One region of the Stenotrophomonas sp. KH_029 genome, then DNA from elsewhere that is predicted to be linked to it. Evidence: predicted binding sites of a transcription regulator. Region 1 holds the regulator's gene; the other holds the start of a gene.
What was found. The regulator FliA, encoded in region 1, starts transcription of late flagellar genes. The targets are predictions, from matches to a motif close to TAAAGTTTNNCNNNCNNNGGCCGATAA.

Region 1 (10,644 bases):
ACGCCCGCGCAATGCCGCCGATGCGGTGATCGCCGCGGTGACCCGGCGCAGGGCGCCGGTGGCCGTGCCCGAACCGGTGGCGGCCACCACCTCGGCGGTAGCCGCGCTGGCCCGTGCCGCGGTCGGCGCCACCGGGCGCACCCTGGACAGCGCCAACGAAATCGTGTCGCCGCCGGGCAGCAGCGGTTTTGCCGCCACCCTGGCCCGCGCCACCCTGGCCCGCGCCGGCCTGGACACCGCTGCCAACGCGGTGGCGCTGCCGGAAAATATCTTCTCCACCTATCCGCTCGAGCCGGCCGCAGCCGCCGCCCCGGCCGCCCCGCTCAACCGCGCCCGTTTCATCATCGACCCGCCGCTGGACGAGCTTGCCGAAGACCTGCCGTACACCCCGGTGGCGGCCAGCGTGGCGATGCCGCCGCTGCCGGTGACCATCACCGCCGTGGCGATACCGGCCCAGGCGCCGGCCCTGCCCGCCGAACCGGTCGCGCTGGCCGAACCGGCCGCCAGCACCGCAGCGGTCATCGCCGTCGACCCCGCCAGCACCCAGCCGGCGCCGGCCCCGGAACTGGTGATGGTGCCGCGCGATGACGAGGAACTGCGCCAGCTGCGCCATGAAGTGGCCGGCATGCGCCAGGTCATCGAACGCGAAATGCACCGCTTCACCGACGAGCGCCTCCGCGGCAGCCCGGTGCGCGCCTCGGCGCTGGACCTGATGGACGAATACGGCTTCGATGCCGGCATCAGCCGCGATGTGGCCATGCAGATCCCGCTGGACACCGAAGCCCACCGCGCCCGCGGACTGATGCTGGGGCTGCTGTCCAAGAAGCTGCCGATCGCCCCGGTCGATCCGCTCGAGGCCGGCGGCGTGATCGCCCTGGTCGGCCCCACCGGCGCCGGCAAGACCACCACCATTGCCAAGCTGGCCTCGCGCTTTGCCGAAAAGCACGCCGCCCGCGACGTGGCCCTGGTCACCACCGACACCGGCCGCATCGGCGCCCGCGAGCAGCTGTACGGCTTCGGCCGCCAGCTCGGCATCGCCGTGCACGAGGCCAGCAGCGGCAGTGACCTGAACCAGCTGCTGGAGCGCCTGCGGGACTACAAGCTGGTGCTGATCGACACCGCCGGGCTGGGCCCGCGCGACCGCGCCCTGGCCGCCCAGTTGCAGTGGCTGCGCGCGGCCGAACAGATCCGCACCCTGCTGGTGCTGCCGGCCAACACCAGTTTCGGCGACATGGACGAGGTGGTGCGCCGCTTCAGCGCGGCCAACCCGCAGGGCGTGGTGCTGAGCAAGCTGGATGAAACCGGCCGCTTCGGCAGCGCCCTGTCGGTGGCCGTGGACCACCGCCTGCCGATCACCTGGGTCACCAATGGCCAGGACGTTCCCGAAGACCTGCACCGGGCCAGTGCGGCCAATCTAGTCCTTCGCCTTGAAGATTTGCGCCGCGCGGCCGATATGCCCTGCAACCCGGAGTTCAACCATGCCGTCGCGTGAGTATGCCAAGCTGACCAAGACCTTCCCGCTGTCGGCCACCCGCAGCCAGCCGCTGGGGCCTGTGCGCACCATCGCCGTGACCGGCGGCAAGGGCGGCGTGGGCAAGACCAACGTGTCGGCCAACCTGGCCGTGGCCCTGGCCGACATGGGCAAGCGCACGCTGTTGCTGGACGCCGACCTGGGCCTGGCCAACATCGATGTGATCCTGGGCCTGCAGCCCAAGCTGACCCTGGCCGACCTGGTCGCCGGGCGCTGTTCGCTGGACGAGGTGATCCTGGAAGGCCCCGGCGGCGTGCTGGTGGTACCGGCCGCGTCCGGCCGCCGCCACATGGCCGAACTGCAGCCGGCCGAACATGTCGGCCTGGTCAATGTGTTCTCCGAACTGGAGCGCGAGCTGGACTTCATGGTGGTGGACACCGCCGCAGGCATCACCGACGGCGTGCTGACCTTCTGCCAGGCCGCGCAGGATACCGTGGTGGTGGTCTGCGACGAGCCGGCCTCGATCACCGACGCCTACGCGCTGATCAAGGTGCTCTCGCGCGAACGCGGCGTGGACCGCATCCAGGTGGTGGCCAACATGGTGCGCGACCCCAACGAGGGCCGGGTGCTGTACGAAAAGCTGACCCGGGTCTGCGACAAGTTCCTGGCCGATGTCTCGCTGAACTACCTGGGCTGCGTACCGCAGGACGACTGGCTGCGCCTGTCGGTGCAGCGCCAGCAGCCGGTGGTCAAGGCCTACCCGTCCAGCCCGGCCGCGCAGGCGATCACCGAGATCGCCCGCCGCACCGCGCGCTGGCAGGCCCCCACCGAACCGCGTGGCGGGGTCGAATTCTTCCTGGAACGCATCCTCAAGCAACGCGGGGTGGCCGCATGAAAGGCGCCGCACAATACAAAGAAGTCCAGCGCACCGCCGCCAACGAGTGCATTGCCCAGCACTCGGACCTGGTCCGGCGCATCGCCCACCACCTGGCCGCACGCCTGCCCGCCAGCGTGGAGGTGGATGACCTCATCCAGGCCGGCATGATGGGCCTGATCGAGGCCTCGCGCAGCTACGATGCCGACCAGGGCGCCTCGTTCGAGACCTACGCCTCGATCCGCATCCGCGGCTCGATGATCGACGAGATCCGCCGCGGCGACTGGGTACCGCGCTCGGTGCACCGCCGCGCCCGCGATGCGGCCTCCACCATCCGCCGCCTGGAACAGACCACCGGCCGCGCCGCCAGCGCCACCGAGGTTGCCGCCGCGATGGAGATGCCGCTGCCCGACTACCTGCGCCTGATGGAAGACGCCGCGCGCGGCCAGGTGCTGAGCCTGGAATCGCGGATCGAAGACCAGGGCGAGCTGGACACCGTCGCCCAGGGCGGGCCGACCCCGCAGCAGGTACTGGAACGCGGCGAGTTCGGCCGCGAACTGGGCAATGCGATCGGCCTGCTGCCCGAACGCGAACAGCTGGTGCTGTCGCTGTACTACGAGCAGGAACTGAACCTGAAAGAGATCGGCGCCGTGCTGGGCGTCAGCGAATCGCGTGTGTGCCAGATCCATGGCCAGGCCGTACTGCGCCTGCGCGGCCGATTGAAGATCTTCGAGGCGGCTGACGCCGGCCTTGAGAACCACTGATACCGAGGAAAGTGCTTTGAACAAGAACATGCGTATCCTGATCGTCGACGATTTCTCGACCATGCGTCGTATCGTCAAGAACCTGCTGGGCGATCTGGGCTTCACCAATACGGCCGAAGCCGAGGACGGGCATGCCGCGCTGTCTCTGTTGCAGAGCCAGTCGTTCGATTTCGTGGTCACCGACTGGAACATGCCGGTGATGACCGGCATCGACCTGCTCAAGGCGATCCGCGCCGATGCCAAGCTCAAGACCCTGCCGGTACTGATGGTCACCGCCGAAGCCAAGCGCGAGCAGATCATCGAAGCGGCCCAGTGCGGGGTCAATGGCTACATCATCAAGCCGTTCACCGCCCAGACCCTGGAAGAGAAGCTCGGCAAGATCTTCGAACGCCTGGCAGCGAGCGCCTGATGGAAACCCTCAGCGAAAAATCGGCGCTGGTGCAGCGCCTGCAGGATGCCCTGGCCGCGCTGGAAAGTGGCGACGAAGCCGGCTGGCGCCGGGAAATCGACGCACTGGCCGCCCTGCGCACCCAGCCGATGATGGCCGGGCTGAACCGGCTCGCACGCGAGCTGGGCCAGGCGCTGGGCGAGCTGCCCAGCCTGCCCAGCGAAGCCGGCGAACTGGACGATGCCTGCGCGCGCCTGGATCACGTGGTGGCGATGACCGAACAGGCCACCCACCGCACCCTGGACCTGGCCGAGGAATGCCGGGCGCTGACCGAACAGCTGCGTGCCAACGGCCTGACCGCCGACCAGGGCCAGCAGCTGGACCAGATCCGCCACAACCTCACCGAAATCGCGCTGACCCAGAGCTACCAGGACCTGACCGGGCAGATCATCCGCCGCGTGGTCGGCATCGTGCGCCGCGTGCATGAAGGTTTCAGCGCGCTCGGCCTGCCGCCGCAGGACGACGCCGCCAGCAAGCGAGACAACGGCCTGGCCGGCCCGGCCGTGTCCGGCCTGGACCGCCACCAGGTGTCACAGGTCGACGCCGACGACCTGCTCTCCGATTTGGGGCTTTGAGGAGGGATCCATGAACATTCAAATGAGTGCGAAGGCCGCTGACGCGGGTCGAGACAAGGCGGACGCCGCAGCGCAGGCAGGCCGCCTGGGCAAGGCGTTCAACACAGTATCGGCCCGCGTCAGGGGCCTTCCCGAAGGGCCGGGTGCCTGTGGCGCTGTGGACTACGGCGCGCGGCTTGGCTTGGGGCCCACCCAAGCCGGCGCCACGCACCTTGCCACACCGCCACAGGCGCCCGGCGCACCTCATTTCAATGCTCATGGAGCCCTCCTATGAGCGCTGTTCCAGACGATATTGCCGCCGACTTCATCCTCGAGGCCCAGGAAATCCTGGACCGGCTCGGCGAACAGCTGGTGTCGCTGGAGCAGTCGCCCCAGGACAGCGACCAGCTCAACGCGGTGTTCCGCGGCTTCCACACGCTCAAGGGCGGCGCCGGCTTCCTCGGCATCCAGGCCATGGTCGAGCTGTGCCATGCCGCCGAGGAAACCCTGGGCATGGCCCGTTCGGGCAAGGCCACCCTGCAGGCGCATCACTTCGATGCCGCCCAGCAGTCGCTGGACTACCTGCAGTCCATGCTCGATGCGGTCTCGGCCGGCACCGAACCGGGGTTTGCCCCGCCGGAGCTGATCGCCCAGTTCGACGTCAACGGCCCGGCCACGCCGGCGCCGGTAGCCGCTGCGGCCAGCGGTGAGCTGATCACCGATGACGAGTTCGAGAACCTGCTCGACCAGTTGCATGGCGGCGCGGCGCCCAGCGCGGTGGCGCCGACGAAGAAGGCCGATGACGGCCTGATCGGCGAAGACGAATTTGAAGCCCTGCTCGACCAGCTGCATGGCGGCGCCGTGCCCGGCGCCAAGGCGGCGCCGGCGGCCACGCCTGCCGCGCCGCGCGCGCCGGCACCGGCCGCAGCGCCCAGGCCGGCCGCCAACAAACCGATGGCCGAAGCCGAACACACCGTGCGCGTGGACACCAAGCGGCTGGACGCGATCGTCAACCTGATCGGCGAGCTGGTGCTGTCGCGCAACCGGCTCAAGACCCTGCGCGCGCGCCTGCACGATGAGGAACTCGACCGCGCCGTGTCCACCCTGGACATCGCCACCGCGCGCCTGCAGTCGGCGGTGATGCGCACCCGCATGCAGCCGGTCGGCAAGGTGTTCTCGCGCTTCCCCAAGGTCGCCCGTGATGTTGCCCGCAACCTGAAGAAGGAAGTGGAGCTGGAGCTGGTCGGCGCGGAAACCGAGCTGGACCGCAACCTGGTCGAGGCCCTGGCCGATCCGCTGGTGCACCTGGTGCGCAACGCGATCGACCACGGCGTGGAAACCCCGGAACTGCGCGAAGCCCAGGGCAAGCCGCGCAGCGGCCACGTGCGCCTGTCGGCGCAACAGGAAGGCGACTACGTCAGCATCGAAGTGCAGGACGACGGCGCCGGCATCGACCCCGAGCGGCTGCGGCAGAAGGCCCGCGAAAAGGGTTTGATCGACCCCGAGGCGGCCGCCCGCCTGAGCAGCGAGGAATGCCTGCACCTGGTGTTCCTGCCCGGTTTTTCCACCAAGCAGGAAGTCACCGACATCTCCGGCCGCGGCGTGGGCATGGACGTGGTGCAGTCGCGCATCCGCGAACTCAGCGGCCAGATCCAGATCCAGTCCGAACTGGGCCGCGGCAGCCGTTTCCTGATCCGCGTGCCGCTGACCCTGGCGATCCTGCCCACCCTGCTGGTGCAGGCCGGCGAGGACGTCTACGCGCTGCCGCTGGCCCGGGTGATGGAAGTGCTGCACGCGCCCAACACCTCGCTGGGCTGGTTCGACGGCCGCGCCGTGCTCGACCGCAAATCGCACACCCTGCCGCTGGTGGACCTGCGCCACTGGCTGGCAGTGGAACCGGCCGCCTCCCCGCTGCTGACCATCGTGGTGCTGCAGGCCGGCGAAGCCCGCTTCGGGCTGGTGGTGGACCAGGTGCGCGGCCGCGAGGAAGTGGTGATCAAGCCGCTGCCCAAGGCCCTGCGTGGGCTGCGCGGCTACGCCGGGGCCACCCTGATCGGCGACGGCCGGATGTCGCTGATCCTGGACGTGGATGGTCTTCGGTGAGGCGGGCCGGGTGTTCCCGGCGGCCTCAAATCGCCCCAAAAGTGTGACCGCCGCAACACCGCTCCCGGTCGGCGTCTCAAGTCCCCTTCACGCAAGCCGATAACGGACCCATGGACAGACTCAGCCTCATTGGACTTTTCCTCGCCCTGGCCTCGCTGGTCGGCGGCAGCATCCTCAAGGGAGCCGGTCTGGCGTCGCTGTGGTCGCCGGCCGCCTTCGTGATCGTCATCGTCGGCACCATCGCCTCGATCCTGCTGCACACCTCCCCGGCGGTGTTCAAGCACGCCTTCAGGATCGTGCGCTGGGTGATCCTGCCGCCCAGCAGCGACCGCCACGCGCTGATCCGCCAGATCGTGGACTGGAGCAACATCGCCCGCCGCCAGGGCCTGCTGGGCCTGGAGGCGCAGGTCGAGGCGCAGGACGACCCGTTCCTGCGCAAGGGCCTGCAGCTGCTGGTCGACGGCGTCGAGCCGGAAACCATCCGGCACATGATGGAAATCGAATTGAGCAGCCAGGAACACCAGGACCTGGCCGCGTCCAAGGTATTTGAGGGCATGGGCATCTATGCGCCGACGCTGGGCATCATCGGCGCGGTACTGGGCCTGATCGCGGTGATGAAGAACCTGGCCGACCCCAGCAAGCTCGGCCACGGCATCGCCGCGGCGTTCACCGCCACCATCTACGGCATCGCCTCGGCCAACCTGCTGTTCCTGCCGGTGTCGGCCAAGCTCAAGAGCGTGATCCAGCACAACAGCCGCGACCGCGAAATGATCATCGAAGGGCTGATCTCCATCGCCCAGGGCGAAAACCCGCGCAACATCGAAACCAACCTGTCCGGATTCCTGCACTGACATGGCCCGTCGCAAGCACCACGAAGAGCATGCCAACCATGAGGCCTGGGCGATTCCGTACGCCGACCTGATGACGTTGCTGCTCGCGTTTTTCGTGGTGATGTATGCCATTTCCTCGCTCAACGAGGGCAAGTACCGGGTCATGGCCGATGCGCTGACCACCGCCTTCGGCGGCGCGCCGCGCACCATCAACCCGGTCCAGGTCGGCAACCAGCAGGTACAGGGCGGCGGCTGGGACAGCCCCTCGGTGATCAAGGCCGGCAACCGGGTCGGCCCGGCCGCGCCGGCGCCGTCCAACGACCCTACCCTGCTGCCGGCGATGGCCGCGCAGATGCGCATGCCGGTCTCGGTGCGCAACCAGGAACAGCTGCAGCGCGCCGAGCGCCAGCTCAACACCATCGCCGACAAGCTCACCGCCACCCTGGCCCCGCTGATCGAGCGCGGCATGATCACCGTGCGCCGCACCGAGCTGTGGATCGAGGTGGAAATCAACAGCGACATCCTGTTCCCGACCGGCTCGGCCACGCTGGACGTGCATGCGCGCGACACGCTCTCCAAGCTGGCCCAGGTCCTGCGCGATTCGCCCAACGGGGTGCGCGTGGAAGGCCACACCGACAACATTCCGATCGCCACCGCGCTGTTCCCGTCCAACTGGGAACTCTCGGCCGGGCGCGCGGCCAGCGTGGTGCACCTGTTCGCCGACCAGGGCCTGCAGCCGTCGCGGCTGGCGATGGTCGGCTACGGCCAGTTCCGCCCGCGCGAAGACAACGCCAACGCCGAAGGCCGCAACCGCAACCGGCGGGTGATGGTGATCATCCTGGCCGATACCGCCCAGCGCGTGGACCCGATCGGCCCGCAGCTCACCGCCGATACCCCGATCGCCCCCATTGGTTCCGACCCGCGGTCGGAACGTCTCACCCCGGCCGGCAGCCACGTTGGCGCCACCGCTCCCCCTGCAATGAAGGACTGAACCGATGCGCATCTGGGCAATCGCCAATCAGAAAGGCGGCGTGGGCAAGACCACCACCAGCCTGGCCCTCGGCCGTGGCCTGGCCACGCTTGGCCACCGCGTGCTGTTGATCGACCTCGATCCGCATTCCTCGCTGACCCGCGCCTTCGGCGTGCCGCTGGATCCGCCGCCGTCGGGCGTGCTGGAACTGTTCGCCACCCCGCCGGCCGAGCTGTCCACGCTGGCCCACCGCAGCGATATCCCCGGGCTGGACTACGTCTGCGCGCAGGCGGCGCTGGCCACGCTGGAACGGCGCAGCGCCAACCAGCCCGGCCTCGGCCTGGCGCTGCAGCACGCGCTGGCCCGCCACCAGGGCCAGCACGACTACATCCTGCTGGACTGCGCGCCCACCCTGGGCCTGCTGATGATCAACGCGCTGGCCGCCGCCGACCGCCTGGTCATTCCCACCCAGGCCGAACCGCTGGCCCTGCACGGGCTGGATGGCATGGTCCGCACCGGCGAAATGGTCGAACGTTCGCGCCGCCGCCCGCTGCCGATGTCGATCCTGCCGACCCTGTTCGACCGCCGCACCCGCGCCGGCAACGAAACGGTCAAGCTGATGCAGGACAAGCACGGCCACCGGGTCTGGGAAGACGCGATCCCGGTGGACACCCGCATCTGCAACGCCGCCAGCCTGACCGTGCCACCGCAGTCGGAGGACTACCCCGGCCGCGGCCTGGCCGCCTACCGCCGCGCCCTGGAATGGATCCTGGCCGACGACGCGCTGCAGATGGAGCGCGCGGCATGAGCACCGTCGGCGTACTGGACGACTATCTGGAACAGCTGCTGGGCGATGCCGTGCCGGATGTCGCCGCGCCGCTGGAGATGTCCGTCGCCCCGGCCGCGGCCGTAGTCGCGCAGGATGAGGCCGAAGCCGAAGGCGTCGCCCTGGCGATCAGCGCCGAATTCGCGCCGCCGGCGGAGGGTGACGCCGCGCCATGCGCGGCTGACGCGGCCGTGCTCAAAGAACGAATGAACGATCCGGCGCTCGACCCACCGGTCGAGACCGTTGCCATCGCGCACGACAGCCCGACCGCGCCCGGAACGCCCGCCAACCTGGCCCTGCTCGACGAGTTGATGAACGACCCCGCGCTCGGCCCGCCGGTCGAGGCCGTTGCGGTCGTGCACGACAGCCCGACCGCACCCGGAACGCCGGCCAACCTGGCCCTGCTCGACGAACTGATGAACGACCCCGCGCTCGGCCCGCCGGTCGAGGCCGTTGCGGTCGTGCACGACAGCCCGACCGCACCCGGAACGCCGGCCAACCTGGCCCTGCTCGACGAACTGATGAACGACCCCGCGCTGGGCCCGGTCATGGCCGCCGATGCCGCCAGCGACGCACGCCCCGGCTGGGACGACCTGCCCGACGAGGTCGTCCACGATACCCCCGCCCCGGTCGCCACCGTAGCCGCACCGGCTCCGGCCGCACGCCCGGCGCCGGCGCCCCGCGCCCTGCCGGCAGCGCTGCCGATGAGCGCGCCCAGTGCCCGCACCGCCGCCCCGGCGCACACCCGCCCGGGCAGCTGGCAGGAACTGCAGGCGCAGGCGCACAACCCGGCCTCCAGCCCACGCGAGAACCGCCGCGCCAGCGAACGCACGTCGCGCTGGCTGCGCCTGCGTTGTGGCCCCCAGGCCTATGCGCTGGAACTGCTGAAGGTGCAGGAAGTGGTGCTGCCGGTCCCGCTGCTGCCGCTGCGCGGTACCGCTGCGGCGATGCTGGGCATCATGAACCTGCGTGGCCAGGTGGTGCCGGTGATGGACCTGGGCATCCACCTCGGTGCCGGCCCGGCCCAGGACGATGCCAATACCCGCATCGTGGTGCTGGAAGAAGACGGCGAGACCATGGGCCTGCGCGTGTCGGCGGTGGAGGACGTGGCCAACCTCACCGAATCCCAGATCGAACCACCCGATACCGCACGCATCTGCCAGATCTCCAACGACCTGTTCCGCGGCGTCGCGCGCGTCACCGCCCAGCCGATGATCCTGCTCGATGCCACGCAGCTGTTGAATTGAGCGGTGATCCTGCTCGATCCCACGCAACCGTTGAATTGATCGGTAGATCCACGCCATGCGTGGATGCTCTCCGTTCAGGCGTGATGACCGCCCGACCGGCGGCTTCGACCATTGTTCAACCTCAGCGGGGGCCGGCGGGATGTCATCGATCGGTCTGCGGACGATGGTGCCGCGCTGCGCGCGGTATCCACGCATGGCGTGGATCTACGCGGACCTGCCCCGTGCGAGGGGACGGATGCGGCGCATCGGCATTCCACCCGGCCGCGCACGCGCGGTTCGCCGCGCGACGCCGGGAACGGCGGTCCACCTGGATGCCCTTGGCGCCCCCCCCTAAAGGTTTGGCGAAATGGGCCGTTATAAACCTCGGAACCGTTTGTCCGGAGCAACAATGAGCACTGTGGCCCTGGGTGGTGATCTCGGCATCGAGACCAGCACCGAGCTCAAAACCCGACTGGCCCCCTTGGTGGACCAGCCCGGGCAACTGACGCTGGATGCCAGCGAAGTCAGTCGTATCCATACCGCGGCAATGCAGGTCCTGTGCGCCTTCGTCCACGCCC
Region 2 (10,644 bases), 1.7 Mb from region 1:
CACGCGCCGACGCTTCAGGCCGGCGTTGCCGCCACGGCGATGTCGGCATCGACCGGCGGCTGGGTCAGCGCACGCGAGCCGAGCTGGGAGAACTGCAGGTGCGCCAGCAACCGCTGGGCCTGGGTGGCGACCGGGCATGGCGCAATCTGCGGGCCGGCCGGCGGGCGCTCGGGGGACATCACAACACTGGGCATATCGGATTTTCTCTTGGCATTGCTGTTCACCACGGGGCTCCCTGCCGCGCGGAATGCGAACCCTATATCAATTCCGGGTCAGATGTGTGACGGGCCCTGCAGTTCGCCAGGACGCCGACGTGCCGCGCCGGGAAGCTGGCGGCTTTTGATATGGAACAGCTATCATGTAAACGTTTACACCTAACTTTGATGGATATGGATTCCAATACCACCTCCCCGCTCAGCCCCAAGTGGCAGTTCCGCTTCAACTTCTTCGAGCAGCACGGTGCGCCCAATACGCCCACCTTCAAGGCCGCCTACAAGGAGCTGCCGTTCGGGCAGAAGCTGAAGGTCAACTTCAACTTCTTCGCGCTGTTCTTCAGCTGGATCTACCTGCTCATCCTGGGCATGTGGCGCAAGGCGCTGACCATCCTGGGCATGACCATCGTGCTGATGGTCCTGGCCTCGTTCATGCCGGCCGTGGTCGCCCGCGGCGTCTGGATCGGCTGGTCGCTGCTGATCGCGATGACCGCCAACTACTCCTATTACCAGGAGAAGGTGAAGGGCAACGTCAGCTGGAACCCGTTCCAGGGCATGCGCTGGTAAGCGCCGCCTGGCGCGGACAGCAAAGCCCGGTCGCAGGACCGGGCTTTTTTTGGTTCTTCTCCCATGTCCGGGGCTACAGCCGGCCATTGTCCGGATGCATTGGCGTTGCTGTTTCCGCTTCGCGGCTAAGTTCAAAAGCGTTTCGTGCCCCTTCGGGGCGCGAGTCACTTTCTTGCTCGTGCAAGAAAGTAACCAAAGAACACGCCCCCGTCCGCTCGCCGTCGGGCTACGCCCGCCGGTGCCCTGCGCTTCTCGCGTCGGCAAGGGACGGTGCGGAACTCGCTGCGCTCAGACACCCGCACCTCTTCGCCCTTGCCGCCGCTGCGATGCTCGGCTCGCTCCAAGGGGGAGGTAGATCAAGATCACGGGCAACAGCAACAGCAACAGCAACAGCAACAGCGTCCGAGCGTGGTTCGGACCTACGCTTTCCGGTGCGTGCCAGCCATGTGTGGAGGGTTGGCGCGGGTGGATTGGCGGGACTGTCGAAAACATGGATGTTTTCGCCAAGCCTTATCTGTTCGGAATCTGGCAGCGTAGGCGTCGAGAGCCGGCGTGGGCCGCCGTGCAAGCCTGGATCTCGACGATCGTCATGGAGCTTGGCGCCCACGCCGGAATCTCCCTTGATCCGCCCGAACAGTTGCTGGAGCTGACACTCGCAGTGATAAGACTGGGCAAGCGGGGGAGCTCTCGACCCTTCCAGACTATACGGAGTCGGGCGATGAACGGGATCGGGATTGATGTCAGCAAGCGCCAGCTTGATGTTGGCACGACGGACGGGGAGACCCTGCGGGTCAGCAATACCCGCTCTGGCTTTGCTGAATTGGACGCTTGGCTGAGGAAACACCCGGCGATCCAGATCGTGCTGGAGGCCACCGGCGGCTACGAGCAGCCCGTGCTGGACTTCCTGCACAAGGCAGGTCATCCGGTGGTCCGGGCCAATGCCCTGCGGGCCCGAAAACTGGCCCAAGGCCTTGGCCAGGTGGCCAAGACCGACCGTTTGGACGCCTATGCATTGGCGCAGATGGCTGCCTTGGTGAAACTGCCTTCCTATCAGCCGCTGGAGCCTTGGCAGCAGAAGATGCGGGAATTCGTGTGCGCACGTCGACAGGCGATGCACGCGCTAACCGTCGCGCGGCAGCAACAGGAAATGGTGGGCAATCGTGAATTGCGCCAGCTGCTGCAGACCAATATCACACGCCTGCATACGCTGGTTGAACGACTGGGAAAGCAGATTGCCGAGCAGGTCTCTCAGCAGCCTCAACTGGCTGTGCTGAAGTCGATGAAAGGCGTCGGTCCAGGGCTGCAGGCGGTACTGGCCAGTTATCTGCCCGAGCTGGGCAAGATCAGCGGCAAGGCCATCGCCAGTCTGGTTGGGGTGGCGCCGATGTCCCACGACAGCGGGACGATACGTGGGAAACGAAGCATCCATGGCGGCAGAGCCGAGATCCGTCAGGTGCTTTATATGGCCAGCATGTCGGCCATGCGGCATGAACCGCGATTGCGCGACTTTTATCAGTCGCTGCGAGCTCGCGGCAAGGAAGGCAAAGTGGCCATCGTGGCGGTGATGCGGAAGATGCTGGTGATCCTCAACGCCCGCGTGCGCGACGCCCAAAGCGGATCGATCCCCGCCTGACGCGCGCCCGTAGGGCCTCAAAAGGCTGCCGGCCAGCGGCCGGCACTACCGTGCCTGCGCGCCGGGCACGGGGAAGCTCCCCGGCAACACAGTTGCTCCAGGGATGGATTTACGGCGTGTCCCGCCAACCCACCCGCGCCAACCCAACCAGCGCATATGTCGGTCACTGCCTTTGATCGGACGGTAGTTGTATCGCAATGTCCGGGCACGCTGCGGACCAGCCGCGCGGATCGATCAACGGTCCAGCCGTGCCCCGGGCCCACCGCGTGGGTCGATCACCAGCTCGCCATCTTCCTTGCGGAACGGTCCGGGCAGCGGCGGCAGGATGTCCAGCACCGTCTCCGACGGCCGCGCCAGGCGCACCCCCAGCCCCGTTTCCACGAACGGCCGGTTGATCAGTATCGGTTCGGCCAGCATCGCCTCCAGCAGGTGCGCATCGTCCAGCGCCGGGTCGTCCAGGCCCAGCGCCGCATATGGCGTGCCCTTCTGCCGCAGCGCATCGCGCACGCTCAAGCCGGCCCGCGCGATCAGCGCCTGCAGCCGTTCACGGCTGGGAGGGGACTGCAGGTATTCGATCACTTCCGGCTCGATCCCGGCATGCCGGATCAAGGCCAGCACGTTGCGCGAGGTGGCGCAGGCAGGGTTGTGGTAGATCACCGCTTTCATGGTCATGCTCCGGTGGCAGAAGCAGCAAAGGACGGCATCGCCGCGGCCGGCGCCGCTTCCACCGCTGCCGATGCGCTGCCCAGCGCGCGCGCCAGGGCATCGCCCTTGCGCTCGCTGTAACGGTCGGTGAGGTAGTCGCTGCGGCCGCGCACCAGCAGGGTGAACTTGACCAGTTCCTCAGCCACGTCCACCACCCGGTCGTAGTACGCCGACGGCCGCATCCGGCCGGCCTCGTCGAATTCCTGCCAGGCCTTGGCCACCGACGACTGGTTGGGGATCACCACCATGCGCATCCAGCGCCCGAGCACGCGCAGCGCATTGACCACGTTGAACGACTGCGAACCACCGCTCACCTGCATCACCGCCAGCGTGCGGCCCTGGGTCGGGCGGACGCTGCCTTCGGACAGCGGCAACCAGTCGATCTGGTTCTTGAATACCGCCGTCATGCTGCCGTGCCGTTCCGGGCTGATCCACACCTGGCCCTCGGACCACTGCGACCAGTCGCGCAACTGCTGGACCTTGGGGTGGGCGGCATCGACCGCATCCACCAATGGCAGTTCATGCGGGTCGAACACGCGCACCTGCGCACCGAAATGCTCCAGCAGCTGCTGCACCTCCAGCGCCAACCGACGGCTGTAGGACTGCGCGCGCAGCGATCCGTACAGGATCAGGATCCGCGGTGGATGGCTGCCGCCTTCGGCACGCAGCTTGCCTGGATCGGGCAGGTCGACCGCCGCAGCGGTGAGGTTGGGCAGGGATGGCATGGCTTGTTCCGGATCAATTGTTCGACTATTCTAGAAATATGGAACATACAAATGCAACCCAGGCTCTCGCCGCGCTCGGCCATCCCACCCGCCTGAGCGTGTTCCGCCTGCTGGTCCAGGCCGGCCGTGGCGGCCGCCTGGCCGGCGAGATCGCCAGCGCGCTCGACCTGCCCGGTGCCACCCTGTCCTTCCACCTCAAGGAACTGGCGGCCGCCGGCCTGCTCAGCGCCGAACCGCGCGGCCGCGCCATCTGCTACCGGGCCGACTTCGAGGCGATGAACGGCCTGGTCGGCTATCTCACCGAGAACTGCTGCGCCGGCGACAGCGACTGCGGCCCCCCCTCCCGCTGCGCGCCGCCACGATGAGCGCCGTCCCCACGACCGCGCTGTCCTTCCTGGACCGCTGGCTGACGCTGTGGATTTTCGCGGCGATGGCGCTGGGCATCGCACTGGGCGCGTTGTTCGACGGCCTGCCGGCCGCGCTGGATGCGATGTCGGTGGGCAGCACCAATGTGCCGATCGCCATCGGCCTGATCCTGATGATGTACCCGCCGCTGGCCAGGGTGAAGTTCGATGCCCTGCCGGCGGTATTCGCCGACAAGCGGGTGCTGGCGTTGTCGCTGGTGCAGAACTGGATCGTCGGGCCGGTGCTGATGTTCGCGCTGGCGGCGGTGTTCCTGCACGACCAGCCGGACTACATGACCGGGCTGATCCTGATCGGGCTGGCGCGCTGCATCGCGATGGTGCTGGTCTGGAACCAGCTGGCGCGCGGCGACAGCGCGTATGCCGCCGGGCTGGTGGCGTTCAATGCGATCTTCCAGATCGCCTTCTTCAGCGTGTATGCGTGGCTGTTCCTGTCGGTGCTGCCGCCGCTGTTCGGCCTGCAGCGCAGCGTGGTCGATGTCAGTGTATGGACCATCGCCAGCGCCGTGCTGATCTACCTTGGCATTCCGTTCGTGGCCGCCTATCTCGGCCGCCGGCTGCTGCTGCGCCTGCGCGGCGCGGCCTGGTATGAAACCCGCTTCCTGCCCGCGATCGGCCCGATCACCCTGGCCGCGCTGCTGTTCACCATCGTGGCGATGTTCAGCCTCAAGGGTGCCGACGTGCTGCGCCTGCCGCTGGATGCGCTGCGCATCGCCGTTCCGCTGACGCTGTACTTCCTGCTGCAGTTCCTGATCAGTTTCTTCATGGGCAAGTGGATTTCACGCGACTACCCGCGCACCACGGCGGTGGCATTCACCGCCGCCGGCAACAATTTCGAACTGGCGATCGCGGTGGCCATCGCCGCCTTCGGCCTGGCCTCGCCGGTGGCCTTCGCCGCCGTGATCGGCCCGCTGGTCGAAGTGCCGGTGCTGATCCTGCTGGTACACCTGGCGCTGTGGCTGGGCCGGCGCGGCTTCAACGGCGCACCTCCAGGCGGCCCCGGGCAGTAGCGTGCGCGGGGCCGGGTGCCGCAGCGTGCCGGCACCGGGTTGATCAGAATGCCCGCCAGTCGCCACCGGCCACGGCCACTTGGCGGGGCGCATTGCGCGGCGCGGCCGGGGCAGGCCGGGCCGATACCGTGCCAGGCGCGCGCAATGCAGCGGCCTGCGGCGTACCGGCATCGGTGCGGAAGATCGCCACGGCAGTGCCCAGGTGCTGCGCCTGTTCTTCCATCGCCCGCGCCGCGGCGGTGGCTTCCTCCACCAGCGCGGCGTTCTGCTGGGTGGTTTCGTCCATCTGGGTGATGGTCTGGTTGACCTGTTCGATGCCGGCCGACTGTTCCTTCGACGCGGCCGAGATCTCGGCCATGATGTCGTTGACCCGGCGCACGCCAGTGACGATTTCCTGCATGGTCTGCCCGGCCGACCGTACCAGCGCCGAGCCCTGGCCGACCTGGCCGACCGAATCGTCGATCAGCGTCTTGATCTCCTTGGCCGCCGCCGCCGAGCGCTGCGCCAGCGCGCGCACTTCCGAGGCCACCACGGCAAAACCGCGGCCCTGTTCGCCGGCACGGGCCGCTTCCACCGCCGCGTTCAGCGCCAGGATATTGGTCTGGAAAGCGATGCCGTCGATCACCGTGATGATTTCAGCGATGCGCTTGGACGAGGCTTCGATCCCGGCCATGGTGCTGACCACCTGGCCGACCACCTGGCCGCCCTGCGCGGCCACCTCGGCGGCACCGGCGGCCAGCTGGTTGGCCTGCACCGCGTGGTCGGCGTTCTGGCGCACGGTGGAGGTCAACTCCTCCATCGAGGCGGCGGTTTCCTCCAGGCTGGCGGCCTGCTGTTCGGTACGCCGCGACAGGTCGCTGTTGCCCGAGGCGATCTCGCCGGCCGCCAGGTTGATGCTGGCGGTGGCCTGCTGGATGCGCCCGACGATGTCGGTCAGCTGGGTCACGGTAGTGTCGGCATCGTCGCGCATGCGGGCAAACACGCCATGGAAGTCGCCGTGCATGCGTGCGGTCAGATCGCCGGCGGCGATCGCGCGCAGCAGCGCGGAAATCTGCTGCAGGTTGTCGTCGCTGACCTGCATCATGGTGTTGAGGTTGCCGACCATGGCGCGGAAATCGTGGTCGAAGCGCACCATGTCGCCGCGCTGGCTAAAATCGCCCAGCGCCGCCGCGCCGGCCAGCTCGCGGATCTGGGTGTTGATCGCGCCCAGGTTGGCCTTGGTGGTGTCCATCGCTTCGGTGAAACGCGCCTGCTCGCCGGGCAGGCGGTCCATATCCTGAGACAGGTCGCCCACCGCATACCGCTGCATCACTTCGACCAGCCGGTAGGTCACCGCGATATTGGCGCCGACCAACCCGTTGGTGTCTTCCACCATGCGTCCATACGCGCCTGGGAAGGCCTGCGCGTCCATGCGGTAACCCAGCTCGCCGGCAGCGTGGCGCTGGGCCATGCCGGCCTGGGCGGCCAACACGGCCTGCAGCTGGCTGCGCATGCGCTGCATCGCATCCAGCAGGCGCCCGACCTCGTCATTGCGCGAGGCCGGCAGCGGCGTATCCAGGCGGCCTTCGGCGATCTCGGCCGACAACCGCACCGCGTCGGCCAGCGGCCGGATCGCCTGCCGGCGCAGCAGCACATACACGCTGCCACTGAGCACCAGGGCCGCGCCCAGGCCGACGGCCAGGATGATCCACAGCAGCGCACGCGCCTGCGCGGTGATCAGCTCGTGCGGCACGATCACGCCCAGCGCGAACCGCTCCTGGCTGCCGCCGATGCGCAGCGGCACGTAGGCCTTCACGTTGCCGGCGGCATCGGCGGTGAATGCGTCGAACGGCTTGTCGGCCGCCACCGCCGCCAGCAGCGCGCCGGTGGCCGCATCGTCGCGGCGCTTGCCGATTTCGCTGGCGTTCTCGGCGGCCAGCACGATGCCGCCGGGCGAAATCAGCTCCACGTGGCCCTCGCCCATCGGGCGCAGTTCGGCCAGGCGCTGCTGCAGCGCGGCCAACGCGACATCCACGGTGACCGCGCCAAGGAAGCTACCGTTGTCCAGCACCGGGGTGGACAGCGTAGTCATCAGCACCGGCTTGCCGGCGATCTCGTAGCGGTAGGGCTCGGCCACGGTCGGCCGCTTGAGTGCGCGCGGACGCAGGTACCAGTCGCCGTCGCCGGGCACTTCATAGCCCTTGAGCGCGTCCTGTACCGGGCTGCCGTCCTGCCACGACCAGTAGCTCATGAAGCGGCCGCTGGCATCGTGCGCCGGGGCATCGACGAAGGCGCTGTCCTTGCCGTCGAAGGCCTGCGGTTCCCACAGCGTGCCGAAACCCACCCATTCCGGATGCGACTGCAGCTGCTGCTGCAGCACCTGGGCAACGGTGGCGCGCGACAGGGTGCCGGCGGCACGCTGCACCACCAGGCTGTCGGCCAGGGCCCGGCTGGCGGCAAACGCCGCCGACAGGTCGGCGCCGACCCGGCGCGCCTCGGCCTCGGCCTGGCTTTGCATCGTGCGCCGCGATGACTCCACCAACGCCTGGCTGGCTTCGCGGTAGCTGATGGCGGCGGTGATGCCGAAGCAGAGCATGGCAATCAGCGCGGTCCCCAGCATCAGCCGGTTGGCAATGCTGCCGAGGCGCGGGGAAGCAGTCGGGCGGGACGCGGGCATGGGGGCGGTTCCTGGAAGAGGTACAGGTCAGGCGACGCCATCGGGCGCCACTACGGCAACACGCAGTCCATTGCGGTGCCGGTCGGCGCGGTGCAACTCACGGCCGGCCCGGCAGGAAACGGTGCAGCTTGGACACAACGCGACGACCGCGCCCGACGGCAGCCGGAAGACACGCCCGGACCCGCCGTGGCCCCGCCGACACGCGTCGGGGCATCAAGCTGGATAACGGCCCTGCCGCGCCAATGTTGAGCCGCACTTCCTGACCAGGTTCAGTGTCCGTGGCGGGCGGGCGCGTCATCGCGGTGGTGGCGGCCCAGCCGTTCGACCAGGGTCCGGCTGGCCGCATTGAGCCCGCGCACCGTTACCTGCGCGCCGTGCGCGCGCAGTTTCAGCACCACCTGGTCCAGCGCCGCCACGGCACTGAGATCCCAGAAATGCGCATCTGACACGTCGATCACCACCTGCGCCGGCGCGTGCTGCAGATCGATGCTGGCCGCGAACTGGCCGGCCGAGGCGAAGAACACCTGGCCGGTCACCGCATAGGTCAGCGTGCCCGTATCGTCGGTCATGGCCCGCACATCGAGCAGTTGCCCGACCTTGCGCGCGAAGAACAGCGCCGACAGCAGCACCCCGGTCAGCACGCCCTTGGCCAGGTCGTGGGTGGCCACGGTCACCACCACGGTGGCCACCATCACCAGCGAAGAACTCTTCGGATGCTGGCGCAGCTCGGCGAACGAACGCCAGTGGAAGGTGCCGATGCTGACCATGATCATCACCGCCACCAGCGCCGCCATCGGAATCTGCCGCACCCAATCGGCGCCGTACACCACCAGCAGCAACAGCAGCACCCCGGCCACCAGGCACGACAACCGGCCGCGCCCGCCGGAAGACACATTGATCACCGACTGCCCGATCATCGCGCAGCCGGCCATGCCACCGAACAGCCCGGCGGTGATGTTGGCCAGGCCCTGGCCGGCGCATTCGCGGTTGCGCTGGCTGGGGGTGTCGGTCATGTCCTCGACGATCTGCGCGGTCATCATCGACTCCAGCAGGCCCACCACCGCCAGCGTGGCCGACACCGGCAACAGCAGCCGCAGGGTGTCCCAGCTGAGCGGCACGTCGGGGAACAGGAACACCGGCAGGCTGTCGGGCAACGCGCCCATGTCGCCCACGGTGCGGATGTCCCAGTGCAGCCCGATCGACAGCGCGGTGAGCACTACGATCGCCACCAGCGGGGCCGGCACCGCGCGGGTCAGCCGCGGCAGCAGGTAGATGATCGCCAGCCCGGCCGCGCACACCGCCCACACCTGCCACGAACGCCCGATCAGCTCGGGCATCTGCGCCAGGAAGATCAGGATCGCCAGCGCATTGACGAAGCCGGTGATCACCGAGCGCGACACAAAGCGCATCAGCACGCCCAGCTTCAGCGCGCCGGCCAGCAGCTGCAGCAACCCGGCCAGCAGGGTGGCCGCCAGCAGGTACTGCAGGCCGTGGTCGCGGACCAGGTCGACCATCACCAGCGCCATCGCCCCGGTCGCCGCCGAGATCATGCCCGGCCGGCCACCGGCAATGGCGGTCACCACCGCGATGCAGAACGAGGCGTACAGCCCCACCTTGGGGTCGACCCCGGCGATGATCGAGAACGCGATCGCCTCGGGGATCAGTGCCAGCGCGACCACCGCGCCGGACAACAGGTCGCCGCGGATATTGCCGAGCCATTGCTGGCGCAGCGGGTAGGAAACAGACATGGACAGACTCCACGCACCGGCGATGCGCACGGCACGTTGTGTGATGAGGACAAGGCACTCCCTGAGCCAGCGCAACGGCCGGCGCGTCGTCAACGCGGTATCAGGGTGGCGTCATCACAAGGGTCCTGCCGGGGCAGCGGAAGCGGCGCGCAGGATAGCGCAGTCACCGGGCGGCCTCAAACCGGCTGGGTGGTTGACCCTTCACGTGGCGGCGCCCACGATGCGTGCCTGTCCTCCTTTCAGGTGCCTTCATGTACGGTTTGATCGGCAAGATGTTGACCGCGCCCGGCCAGCGCGATGCAGTCATCGCGATCCTGCTCGAGGGCACCGTCGCGATGCCCGGCTGCCACAGCTACGTGGTGGCGCGCGATCCCACGGCCCCGGACGCGATCTGGATCACCGAGGTCTGGGACAGCCAGGAACTGCACCGTGCCTCGCTGGCACTGCCGTCCGTCCAGGCCGCGATCGTGAAGGCGCGGCCGATGATCACGGGATTCGGCGAGCGGTTCGAGACCGAGCCGGTGGGGGGTCCGGGCAGCGGAACCTGACGGCATTGATCAGCCGATCGCGCTGTTTGCCCAGTGCGACGGCGCCTGCCCGGTCACCCGCCGGAACGCCGCGGCGAACTTGCCGGGGTTGGCATAGCCCATCGCCAAGGCGACCTCGGTCACGCTGCGGCCTGCCAGCAGCATCGGCTTGGCCGCCTCCATCCTGCGCCAGGTGAGATACGCGAAAGGCGTCATGCCGGTCGCGATCCGGAACCGGCGGCTGAATCCACTGGCCTCCTGCCCGACTTCCTGCGCCATGCGGGTAACGCCCAGGTCTTGGCCGAGATGGACTTCGATCAGATCCTGCACCCGCTTGAGCTGCCCCGGCGACAACGCGCGCCCCGGGGCCGGCGCAGCTGCGGGCAGCCCGGCCAAACGCTTCAGCACCAGATCGACACCGTGCTCGAAGAACGCGGCG

Region 2: AC3ITM_RS16595 (methyl-accepting chemotaxis protein) is a predicted target of FliA. The motif match lies at 8,153-8,179, and genes of this name have one in related genera.

What each region holds. Positions count from the first base shown of each region.
Region 1 is NZ_CM174498.1:1,973,507-1,984,150, reverse strand. It holds gene flhF (flagellar biosynthesis GTPase FlhF) at 1-1,492, shown strand, start outside; gene AC3ITM_RS09130 (MinD/ParA family ATP-binding protein) at 1,479-2,366, shown strand; gene AC3ITM_RS09125 (RNA polymerase sigma factor FliA) at 2,363-3,109, shown strand; gene cheY (chemotaxis response regulator CheY) at 3,126-3,518, shown strand; gene AC3ITM_RS09115 (protein phosphatase CheZ) at 3,518-4,132, shown strand; gene AC3ITM_RS09110 (chemotaxis protein CheA) at 4,403-6,214, shown strand; gene AC3ITM_RS09105 (flagellar motor protein) at 6,325-7,065, shown strand; gene motD (flagellar motor protein MotD) at 7,067-8,035, shown strand; gene AC3ITM_RS09095 (ParA family protein) at 8,040-8,822, shown strand; gene AC3ITM_RS09090 (chemotaxis protein CheW) at 8,819-10,087, shown strand; gene AC3ITM_RS09085 (STAS domain-containing protein) at 10,476-10,644, shown strand, end outside.
Region 2 is NZ_CM174498.1:3,702,763-3,713,406, forward strand. It holds gene AC3ITM_RS16560 (hypothetical protein) at 15-194, opposite strand; gene AC3ITM_RS16565 (DUF2628 domain-containing protein) at 390-779, shown strand; gene AC3ITM_RS16570 (IS110 family RNA-guided transposase) at 1,498-2,412, shown strand; gene arsC (arsenate reductase (glutaredoxin)) at 2,647-3,078, opposite strand; gene arsH (arsenical resistance protein ArsH) at 3,081-3,842, opposite strand; gene AC3ITM_RS16585 (ArsR/SmtB family transcription factor) at 3,881-4,207, shown strand; gene arsB (ACR3 family arsenite efflux transporter) at 4,204-5,274, shown strand; gene AC3ITM_RS16595 (methyl-accepting chemotaxis protein) at 5,318-7,930, opposite strand; gene AC3ITM_RS16600 (SulP family inorganic anion transporter) at 8,200-9,678, opposite strand; gene AC3ITM_RS16605 (putative quinol monooxygenase) at 9,930-10,226, shown strand; gene AC3ITM_RS16610 (helix-turn-helix transcriptional regulator) at 10,236-10,644, opposite strand, start outside.